DNA from 2 places in the Savagea faecisuis genome. Region 2 is predicted to be linked to the other one. Evidence: riboswitches for the same ligand, from Rfam matches in the RefSeq annotation. Region 2 holds a riboswitch; the other holds the start of a gene.
What was found. Region 2 has a riboswitch for S-adenosylmethionine ahead of ACFQ0V_RS08075 (LLM class flavin-dependent oxidoreductase). Riboswitches for the same ligand answer to the same signal wherever they lie in the genome.
Positions count from the first base shown of each region.

Region 1: it holds a riboswitch for S-adenosylmethionine, as region 2 does, so the genes downstream of both, ACFQ0V_RS10645 (MetQ/NlpA family ABC transporter substrate-binding protein) here and ACFQ0V_RS08075 (LLM class flavin-dependent oxidoreductase) in region 2, are expected to answer to the same signal.

Region 1 covers NZ_JBHTJF010000034.1:230,070-235,285, reverse strand. The annotation lists gene ACFQ0V_RS10660 (tripartite tricarboxylate transporter substrate binding protein) at 1-44, shown strand, start outside; gene ACFQ0V_RS10655 (tripartite tricarboxylate transporter TctB family protein) at 98-556, shown strand; gene ACFQ0V_RS10650 (tripartite tricarboxylate transporter permease) at 576-2,075, shown strand; SAM riboswitch class I at 2,173-2,277, shown strand; gene ACFQ0V_RS10645 (MetQ/NlpA family ABC transporter substrate-binding protein) at 2,384-3,202, shown strand; SAM riboswitch class I at 3,229-3,336, shown strand; gene ACFQ0V_RS10640 (MetQ/NlpA family ABC transporter substrate-binding protein) at 3,415-4,218, shown strand; gene ACFQ0V_RS10635 (methionine ABC transporter ATP-binding protein) at 4,235-5,216, shown strand, end outside.
Region 2 covers NZ_JBHTJF010000025.1:591-5,806, forward strand. The annotation lists gene hpaE (5-carboxymethyl-2-hydroxymuconate semialdehyde dehydrogenase) at 1-1,013, shown strand, start outside; tRNA gene ACFQ0V_RS08065 (tRNA-Arg) at 1,140-1,211, shown strand; SAM riboswitch class I at 1,459-1,563, shown strand; gene ACFQ0V_RS08070 (carboxymuconolactone decarboxylase family protein) at 1,726-2,379, shown strand; SAM riboswitch class I at 2,380-2,479, shown strand; gene ACFQ0V_RS08075 (LLM class flavin-dependent oxidoreductase) at 2,523-3,920, shown strand; gene ACFQ0V_RS08080 (acyl-CoA dehydrogenase family protein) at 3,933-5,054, shown strand; gene ACFQ0V_RS08085 (HdeD family acid-resistance protein) at 5,212-5,216, shown strand, end outside.

The DNA.
Region 1 (5,216 bases), on a different contig from region 2:
TTGAAAAATTAATGATTGATATTGGATTACGAGAACAAAATTAAAAGGTAGCGAAGTGAGTACACTCACTTCGCTACTCTTGTAAAGAGGTGAAAATATGGTCAATACAACAGATAGAAAAATATCTATTGTACTATTCTTATTTGCGTTATTATATTTATTTTTAAGTTATCAGTTACCTAATTTTGAGTATGCTTTAATAGATTCTGACATATTACCGAAAGGGTTAGGTTTTTTATTAATTGTTTTATCTATTATTTTATTTATACAAAATAAAGAGGAATCAGAAGCAGAAAAAATAAAGAGGCAAATAAAAAAAGAAGATTTAATTTTATTAATTGCAACGATTGTATCTTTATTAGCATATGTTACTTTGTTTGAAATACTTGGCTTTGTAGTAACTACGATTTTATTTTTAGTGATCACCATGAGAATGTATGGTTATTCAAATTGGAAAATATCAATGGTTGTTTCTATAACATTTACATTTGTTTTATATTTTTCGTTTAATTATATTTTGAAAATATATTTGCCACAAGGAATTTTACCATTTTAACTAGATTGGGGTGAAAAAAATGGGAGCATTTGAAAGTGTTCTTTATGGTTTTCAGGTAGCATTGACACTTGAAAACATTATGTATGTATTTTTAGGGGTATTGGCAGGAACTGTAATAGGTATGTTGCCGGGGTTAGGTCCCATTAGTGCGATCGCAGTAATGATTCCATTGAGCTATGGTATGGAACCAGCTTCCGCTTTGATTTTGATGGCAGGTGTTTATTATGGAGCAGTGTTTGGTGGGTCTACATCGTCTATTTTATTAAATGCTCCAGGGGTAGCTTCGACAGTTGCAACATCATTTGATGGTTATCCGATGGCACAGCAAGGTAAAGCAGGAAAAGCTTTAGCAACGGCTGCGATAGCTTCCTTCTTTGGAGGCACTGTAGCGACAATTGGATTGATGTTAGTAGCACCTCAATTATCGAAACTCGCAATTACATTTGGACCAAGTGAATATTTTGCTTTAATGTTACTAGGTTTGACAGCAATAGCATCACTCTCTGATGGTTCAGTTGTAAAAGCATTTATGTCAGCGACTGTAGGTATTATGGTAGCTACTATTGGAATAGATGCTCAAACAGGGACTCAACGCTTTACATTTGGAAGTGCTAATTTGCTAGATGGTGTTGACTTTTTAGTTATAGCTCTTGGGCTTTTCGCATTAGCAGAAGTTACTACTTTGATTATTTCCAGGAAAGAAAGTTTATTTAAAAAAGGAGAAAATAGTATCGGGAGTTTGAAAATTGAAAAGTCAGAAGTGAAAGAAATGGCTGCTCCTGTAGGTCGTCAATCTATTCTAGGGTTCTTTATAGGTGTGTTACCAGGAGCGGGAGCTACAATAGCGTCATTTTTAGCATATATATCTGAAAAAAGATTATCGAAAAACCCTGATTCATTTGGAAAAGGAAATATTGTTGGAGTAGCAGCACCAGAATCAGCAAATAATGCTGCTGCAGGAGGGTCATTTGTTCCTTTATTGACACTAGGTATACCTGGTTCAGGAACTACAGCAATTATGTTAGGGGCTCTCTTAGTAGTCGGAGTTCAACCAGGTCCAATGCTTTTAACAGATCACCCAGACGTATTTTGGGGTGTAATTGCTAGTATGTATATAGGGAACATTATGTTGTTAGTATTGAACTTGCCACTGATTCCGTATTTTGCAAAGATTTTATATATACCAAAAGGTATGCTGATTTCATTGATTTTAATCTTTTGTTTAGTGGGTGTCTATGGGGTGAGTTTTAGTAAGTTTGATTTGTATTTATTGATTTTATTTGGGGTTATTGGCTATTTAATGCGGTTATTCTCATTTCCACCAGCACCTTTCATATTAGCATTTATTTTAGGTGGAATGATGGAACAATCATTCCGTCAAGCTTTATCTATATCTAATGGTAGCTATGCAATTTTCTGGGAACGTCCGATTTCTTTAGGATTAATAATTACGGCATTTATTTTCTTGGTTTTACCATATGTGCTCACTATGTTTAAAAAGAAATTTAAAGTTGTGTAAAGTGACTTTTCAAAAAGGTTTGACAAATAAAAAAGCGTCACCTATAATTGAGTCACATTAAATTCGAAAGAACGAAATACTTCCAAACTTTATATTTTACTTATCAAGAGCGACCGAGGGATAGGCCCGATGACGTCCAGCAACCCCTAATTTATTAGGAAGGTGCCAACTCCTACAGAATATTTATTCTGAAAGATAAGCGAAGGCAAATGATAATTTGACTGCTTCTTTCAGTAAATGAGAGAAGCAGTTTTTTTATTTTGGAACATGAATTTCGGAATCATTCGAAAAAGAAAGAGGAGAAAAAGATGAAAAAATTATTTCGTATGAGCTTACTACTCGTCATTTCAGCTTTATTGTTAGCAGCATGTGGCGGCGATAAAGAAGAAGAGAGTAAAGCGTTAAGTGAAGATAAAGTGTTGGTCGGTGTGACAGGTGGACCACACGAACAAATTTTTGAAGTCGTGAAAGAAGTAGCGGCGAAAGATGGTTTAGACGTAGAGTTAAAAGTATTCTCGGATTATATTATGCCAAACAAAGCATTAGCGGAAGGTCAACTTGATGTGAATAGCTATCAACATAAACCTTTCATGGATAAATTTAACGAAGATCACGGAACAGATCTCGTTGCGGCAGTTCCTACAATTTTAAGTGCAATCGGTGTATATTCAAACGAAATTGACGATATCGCAGACGTTCCAGAAAACGCGAAAATCGGTATTCCGAACGACCCTTCAAACGGTTCACGTGCACTCGTATTATTTGAAAAAGCAGGACTCATTAAATTAGACGATGCGAAACGCGATAATGCAACACCGTTAGACGTCGTGGAAAACGAGAAAAATGTATCATTCGTTGAATTAGACGCGGCACAATTACCATTGATGTTAGACGAAGTGAACTTAGCCGTCATTAACGGTAACTTCGCTGCATCACACGGATTAAATCCATCGACAGATTCCATTTATACAGAATCAATAGATTCACCATATGTGAACTACATCGTCGTACGCAAAGAGAATGAAAATGATGCGGTAATTGAAAAGTTACGTAAAGCATACCATTCAGATGAAGTGAAACAATTTATTGAAGAAGAGTTTAAAGGTTCTTATTTACCAAAATGGTAGGATGTAAATGAAGAACGATTTCAATCTACTTATCCAGAGTGACTGAGGGACAGGCCCGATGACTTCCAGCAACCGACTTTCGAAAGAGAGCAAGGTGCTAATTCCTGCAAATCAAATGATTTGAAAGATAAGTTTTTTTAAATAAAATCACCGGAGTAGAACGCAATCATTCTTCATTTTTCATAAATAAATGAAAATGAAGGAGAATGACAATGAGAGTATTACAATATGTTGGGTTAGTATTTTTTGCACTGTTGTTAACGGCTTGTGGAGATAAAGCGAGTGAGCCATTGAGTGAAGAAAAAGTGGTCGTCGGTGTAACCGCAGGACCACAAGAACAAATTTTCAACGTCGTGAAAGAAGTGGCAGCTGAAGATGGTTTAGAAGTGGAACTGAAAGTGTTCTCGGATTATATTATGCCGAATACAGCACTAGCAGAAGGTCAACTTGATTTAAATAACTATCAACATCAACCGTTTATGAATAAATTCAATGAAGATCACGGAACGGATTTAGTAGCTGTCATCCCGACGGTACTGAGTGTAATGGGTGTTTATTCTGAAAAAATTTCAGACATTCAAGATACTCCGTCGGGCGCTAAAATCGGAATTCCGAATGATCCAACGAACGGGGCGCGTGCGCTCATGTTACTTGAAGAAGCGGGACTCATTACGCTCGATGAAAAAAAGCGTGACACCGCTACACCTTTAGATGTCATCGACAATGAGCGCTCACTACAATTCGTTGAACTAGAAGCGTCTCAACTACCGCTCATGTTGAAAGAAGTGGACGTTGCGGTGATTAATGGTAACTACGCAGCATCACATGGTTTAACGTTAACGGAAGATGCGATTTATGCAGAATCGACAAACTCACAATATGTGAACTACGTTGTCGTGCGTAAAGAGAACGAGCACGATCCAGTCATTGAAAAAATTAAACGAGCGTATCACTCCGAGCGAGTGAAGCAATTTATTGAAGAAGAATTTCAAGGTTCATATTTACCAGCTTGGTAAGAAGGGAGAAGGCGTCATGATTCAATTACGCAATGTCGTCAAAACATTCGACACGAAACAAGGTGTCGTCGAAGCAGTAAAAGATGTGAATCTCCACGTAAAAAAAGGCGAGATTCACGGAGTAATCGGTTATAGTGGTGCGGGAAAAAGTACGTTAATTCGTTGCGTAAATTTATTAGAGCGTCCGACATCTGGAGAAGTCATCATTAATGGAATCGAATTGACTTCTTTAAAACTTCCCCAATTACGCGAAGTCCGACAAAATATCGGCATGATTTTCCAAAGCTTCAACTTATTAAAAACAGCGACAGTCTTTGAAAACATTACGATTCCACTGCGCTTGTTAAACATTTCTAACGAAGAAGCGAATGAGCGTGCAGAACGTTATTTAGAAATTGTCGGTCTGTCTGAACGTAAAAATGCTTATCCGAGTCAGTTATCAGGAGGACAAAAACAGCGTGTAGCGATCGCTCGTGCTTTATCTCAAGAACCTGAAGTGTTATTGAGCGACGAGTCGACGAGCGCGCTCGATCCTGAAACGACGGATTCTATTTTAGATTTATTGTTGAAAATTAATAAAGAATTAGGCATTACCATTTTGCTCATTACACATGAAATGAACGTCATTCAAAAGATTTGTGATCATGTGTACGTGATGGAGCAAGGACAAGTGATTGAAGAAGGCACGACGATTGAGTTATTTACGAAACCGAAAAATCCGACGACGCAAAAGTTTTTAAATGCGGTTTCTCAACGTCAGCTTGCGCCAGCTTTAATCGAACAGTTAACGTTAGACGGTTATATTTTGCGCTTAACGTTCGTCGGTGATGCGACAGGAGATCCGTTAATCGCGTCATTAACAGAGAAGTTTCATGTGAAACCGAATATTTTATCAGCAAACATTATTGAACTGAAAAATGGCATAGTCGGCAACTTAGTCATTCATTTAGAAGGACAACGTGATGAAACGATTGTCCAATATTTAACAGCGAACGGCG
Region 2 (5,216 bases):
ACGCACCATTCATGTTAGAAACATGGAAAGTTGCGCCAGCACTTGCGACAGGTAACACAGTTGTTTTAAAACCAGCTGAGTTCTCACCACTTTCAGCGAACTTACTCGCAGAAGTAATCGATCGTTCAGGTATTCCAGCAGGTGTGTTCAACGTTGTTCACGGTTTCGGTGAAACAGCAGGTGACGCACTCGTTAAGCACCCTGATGTACAATTAATTTCATTCACAGGTGAAACGACGACAGGTTCAACAATTATTAAAAACAGTGCGGATACGTTAAAAGCAGTTTCAATGGAACTCGGTGGTAAATCACCAATTATCGTATTTGACGATGCGGACTTCGATCGTGCATTAGACGCATGTATTTGGGGAATCTTCTCGTTCAACGGTGAGCGTTGTACAGCGAACTCACGTCTCTTCTTACAAGAAGGCATTAAAGATCGCTTCATCGAAGCATTGAAAGAGCGTGTTCTTAACATTAACTTAGGTAACCCACTTGACTACAACACACAAGTCGGTCCATTAATTCATAAAGAGCACTACGATAAAGTAGTAAGCTACTTACAAATTGCAAAAGAAGAAGGCTGTGAAGTATTCACATCTGAAATCTCTGAAGAGAACAAAAAAGGTAACTTCGTTGCGCCAACATTATTGTTAAATGCGACGAACGATATGCGCGTAGCACAAGAAGAAATCTTCGGCCCAGTTATGGCTGTGATGACATTCAAAGACGAAGAAGAAGCAGTGCGTCTTGCGAATGATATCGCATACGGTTTAGCAGGTTACGTTTGGACGAACGACGGCAAGCGTGGACACCGTGTAGCACACGCTTTAGAAGCAGGTATGATTTGGGTGAACGCTCAAAACGTACGTGACTTACGTACTCCATTCGGCGGAAGTAAAGATTCAGGTATCGGCCGCGAAGGTGGACACTACGGATTCGGCTTCTACACAGAGCAGAAGATCGTACACGTTGCAATCGGCAACCACCGAATTCCACAGTTCGGTAAGTAAGTTTTATTCCTCCATAATCAAGTAAATTTAAATATTTGAACGAGTGAGTCGGACGGGACTCGCTCGTTCCTTTTTTTGAATGGGCATTGCGAAATACCTTTCATTTCGCTATAATAGTAAAAGTCTGTCCCTATAGTGTAATGGATAACACGCAAGATTCCGGTTCTTGAAATCCGGGTTCGACTCCTGGTAGGGGCGTAATCAATAACGACAAGAAATCTAAAATGAGCATCCGTCATTTTAGATTTTTTTAGTTTGAAGTACTTTATCTATCTAAGAGAAGATCAAGCTCAAAATATAGTCCGTTGTTTCTCCTATCGCTAGCGAGTTGGAACCCTGTGAAAATACTCTCGAAACGAAATATTCAGAAAAGTTAATAAAAAGTGTTGACTTTCAAAAAAGCATCTTGTATAGTTATATTTAAGCTTTTCAACTACATAGTTTTTCCTTATCCAGAGCAGGGGAGGAATCTGGTCCTACGATCCTGCGGCAACCAGTACGAGAGTACAATGGTGCCAATTCCAGCAAGCATATGCTTGAAAGATGAGGAAGAGAACGAACGATGAATTCAGTCATTCTAACCTCTTCCTACTGGGAGAGGTTTTTCTTTATTTAAAAGAGAGACGGAAATCATCGTTTTCACTTTCTTCTAAACATAGTAAACCTATAGGAATTAACTAATATAAGAAAAGCAAAAAAGGAGAGAGTAAATATGACAACATTATACGCAAAAGAAGGCATTCAACAATTAGGACAATTAGCGAAATTAGCACAACAACCGAATAAAGCATTCGGTGCATGGAACCAAGCAGTATTCCAAGAAGGTGCATTATCGACGAAATTAAAAGAAATCATTGCAGTAGCGAGTGCGACGACGACAGGATGCGCATACTGCATCGATATCCATACAGGCGCAGCGAAAAAAGCAGGTGCAACGAAAGAAGAATTAGCGGAGGCAATCTTAGTTGCGAGCGCATTGAAAGCGGGAAGTGCATTTGCGCATGCGGCGAACGCATTCCGTTCATACGATGGAGAAGAAGGAGACACATTGTATAAAAAAGAATACTTCAGCAAAACGAATGAATTTGGCAAACTCGCACCAGATGCATTGAAAACATTCGTCGCGTTTTCGAACGAAGCGGTAGCGGAAGGTGTCCTTTCTGTAAAAGAAAAAGAATTGATTGCGGTAGCGATCGCACACATTACAGCTTGTGCTTATTGCATCGATATTCATACGAACGGGGCGAAAAAAGCAGGCGTGACGAAAGAAGAATTAGCGGAAGCGATTTTCGTAGCGAGCGCTTTAAATGCAGGGAGTGCATACGCTCACAGCATTAACGCATTAAATACTTACGACGCAAAATAAACCTTATGAAGAACGAAGGGAAGGAACGGGCCTGATGAACTTCTCGCAACCGGCATTCGCACGGTGCGCCATCCCGCAAGCATCGCTTGATAGATAAGGGAGAGTGACTTTCATTCTCCACCTACAATGAGGAGGAAGAAAACATGACTAAAAAACAAATTCATTTAAACGGTTTCGCACAACATACGGTATCACCACACGCAATTGGACTTTGGAAACATCCGGATCACCAAGGAAGTACACACGCTTCGACAGATTACTGGGTAAAGCTTGCGCAAACATTGGAAAAAGGAAAGTTTGACGCATTGTTTTTAGCGGATGTGACAGGCGTGTACGACGTCTACGAAGGAAGCAACCGCGCAGCGCTCGAACAAGCGGTACAGTTCCCAGCACACGATCCATTTTTAATCATTTCGGCAATGGCTCATGCGACGGAACGACTCGGGTTTGCGTTGACAGGTTCAGCGACATACATTCCACCGTATAAATTAGCTCGCCAATATTCGACACTCGACCATTTAACGAATGGCCGCATCGGATGGAATATCGTCACATCTTATTTAGAAAGTGAAGCGATCAACTTAGGTTTAGACGGCATGATTCCACATGATGAGCGTTACGACCGTGCAGAAGAATATTTAGATGTCGTGTACAAATTGTGGGAGAAAAGTTGGGAAGAAGGCGCACTCTTAAACGATCCAGAAGCGAATAAATATATCGATTCAACGAAAGTACACCCGATCAATCACGAAGGAAAATACTTTAAAGTACCAGGTGTCCATTTAGTAGAACCTTCTTTACAACGCACACCGGTATTATTCCAAGCAGGAGCGTCTGACCGAGGAACGTCATTTGCGGCAAAACATGCGGAAGGCATTTTCACGAATACGCAAAATCAAAAAAATGCGACAGCCGAATTGCGTGAATTTATCCGTCAATTAGAACCGAAACTTCAAAAATACGGCCGCACACGTCAAGATGTGAAAATTATACCAGCTGTCGTAACAGTCGTTGGAGGAACGGAAGAAGAGGCGCAGAAAAAATTCCAAGAACTTCGCAGTTATGTCGATTACGACGGGGCAGCAGCTCTTTTATCCGGTCACTCAGGCATCGACTTCTCAAAATTCGATCCCGATAGCTACGTTGAAAATATTGAAACGAATGCGATTCAAAGTCGCTTAAACAACTATACGTCGACCGATCCGAATCATAAATGGACGATTCGAGAAGCGATTCAATATCACGGTTTCTCATTAGGTTCAGAAGTGATTGTCGGTACACCGGAACAAATCGCCGCTCGTTTAGAAGAGATTTCAGTAGAAGGCGATGCGGACGGCTTTAACATTCGTCAAACGGTGAATCCGTCTACTTTAGAAGATTTTGTCGAAACGGTCGTGCCAGAATTGCAGAAGCGTGGCATTTATCGTACAGATTACGAAGGGGAAACATTGCGTGAACATTACTACGGTAAAGGGCAACAACGTTTACAAAACAATCACTACGGCCATAGCGTGCAATTAGAAAAAGAAGCACTCGTGTAAGGAGGAAGCGACATGACGACAACGACAGTAACGTTACAAGAAGAACTACTTCAATTTGTCCCAATATTTCGTGAACGAGCAAAAAAAGATACTGTGTTCGGTCAATTTCCGAAAGAAAACATTCAAAACTTGATCGATGCTGGTTATACGAAGTCTCCTCTATGTACTACAGATGGAGGGCAAGGCTTAACAGCAAGTGAACTCGTTCATTACCAGCAAATTGTCGCTTCAGGAGATGGCCCGACAGCGGTCGCAATCGGTTGGCATGTGAGCACATTGTATGCGATTTTACGTGATACAACATGGCCAGAAAAGACGAAGCGATATGTAATCGAAGAAGTGAAAAAAGGAGCGCTCCTCAACTACGTCTTATCGGAAAGAGGAGCGGGTAGTCCGACCCGCAATGCTGGTCCACAAACGACAGCGAAAAAAGTAGAAGGGGGCTATCTCATTAACGGTCATAAATCGTTCGCAACATTAGCACCAGCTCTTGATCTCTTTATTATTAGTGCGAACTGTGAAGGTGAAGAAGCGCTCTTCGTCGTACCGAATTCTGAAAGCATCACAATCGATACATCTGCTTGGGATAGTGTAGCGATGAGAGGAACGGCGAGTAGCGATGTATATTTAAAAGATGTTTTCGTAGAAGATCATCATTTCATTAAATATGTCAATATCGCACATGCGGTGCGCAATTCACCAGCGAGTTTATTACATATTCCCGCATGTTATATCGGTATTGCGCAAGCAGCGAGAGATGAAGCGTTCGCCTTCGCTCGCGCGTACGTTCCGAGAGGACGAGAAACAGCGATCATCGATGCGGCACATATTCAACAGAAGCTCGGTGAAATCGAATGGCGTTTAGCGACAGCGACGAGCCATCTCGCATACGGCGCGCTACTATTTGACGAAGAACGCTCTTTTGAAGAAGTGAGACGTATTTTATCAAGTGCGAAAATTACAGCGACACATTATGCGATTGAAGTCGTCGATCTCGCGATGCGCATCGTCGGGGCGAGCGGATTATCTGAAAAAAGTATTTTATATCGCTATTATTTACATGTGCGCGCAGGACTGCACAATCCGCCGTCAGATGATGAAATTTATACGTATTTAACAGAAACAGCACCGTAAAGAAGAGGTAATCATTTTCTATTTTAGAGGATGATTACCTTTTTTATGTAAAAAGTGATAAACTATATTGGTATATCGAAAAGGAAAAGACGTTTCTTTTCTATTCAAAGTGGGAATAGATTAGGTAGTCTTACAGATGAATGGAAGGAAGAGATGTATGCG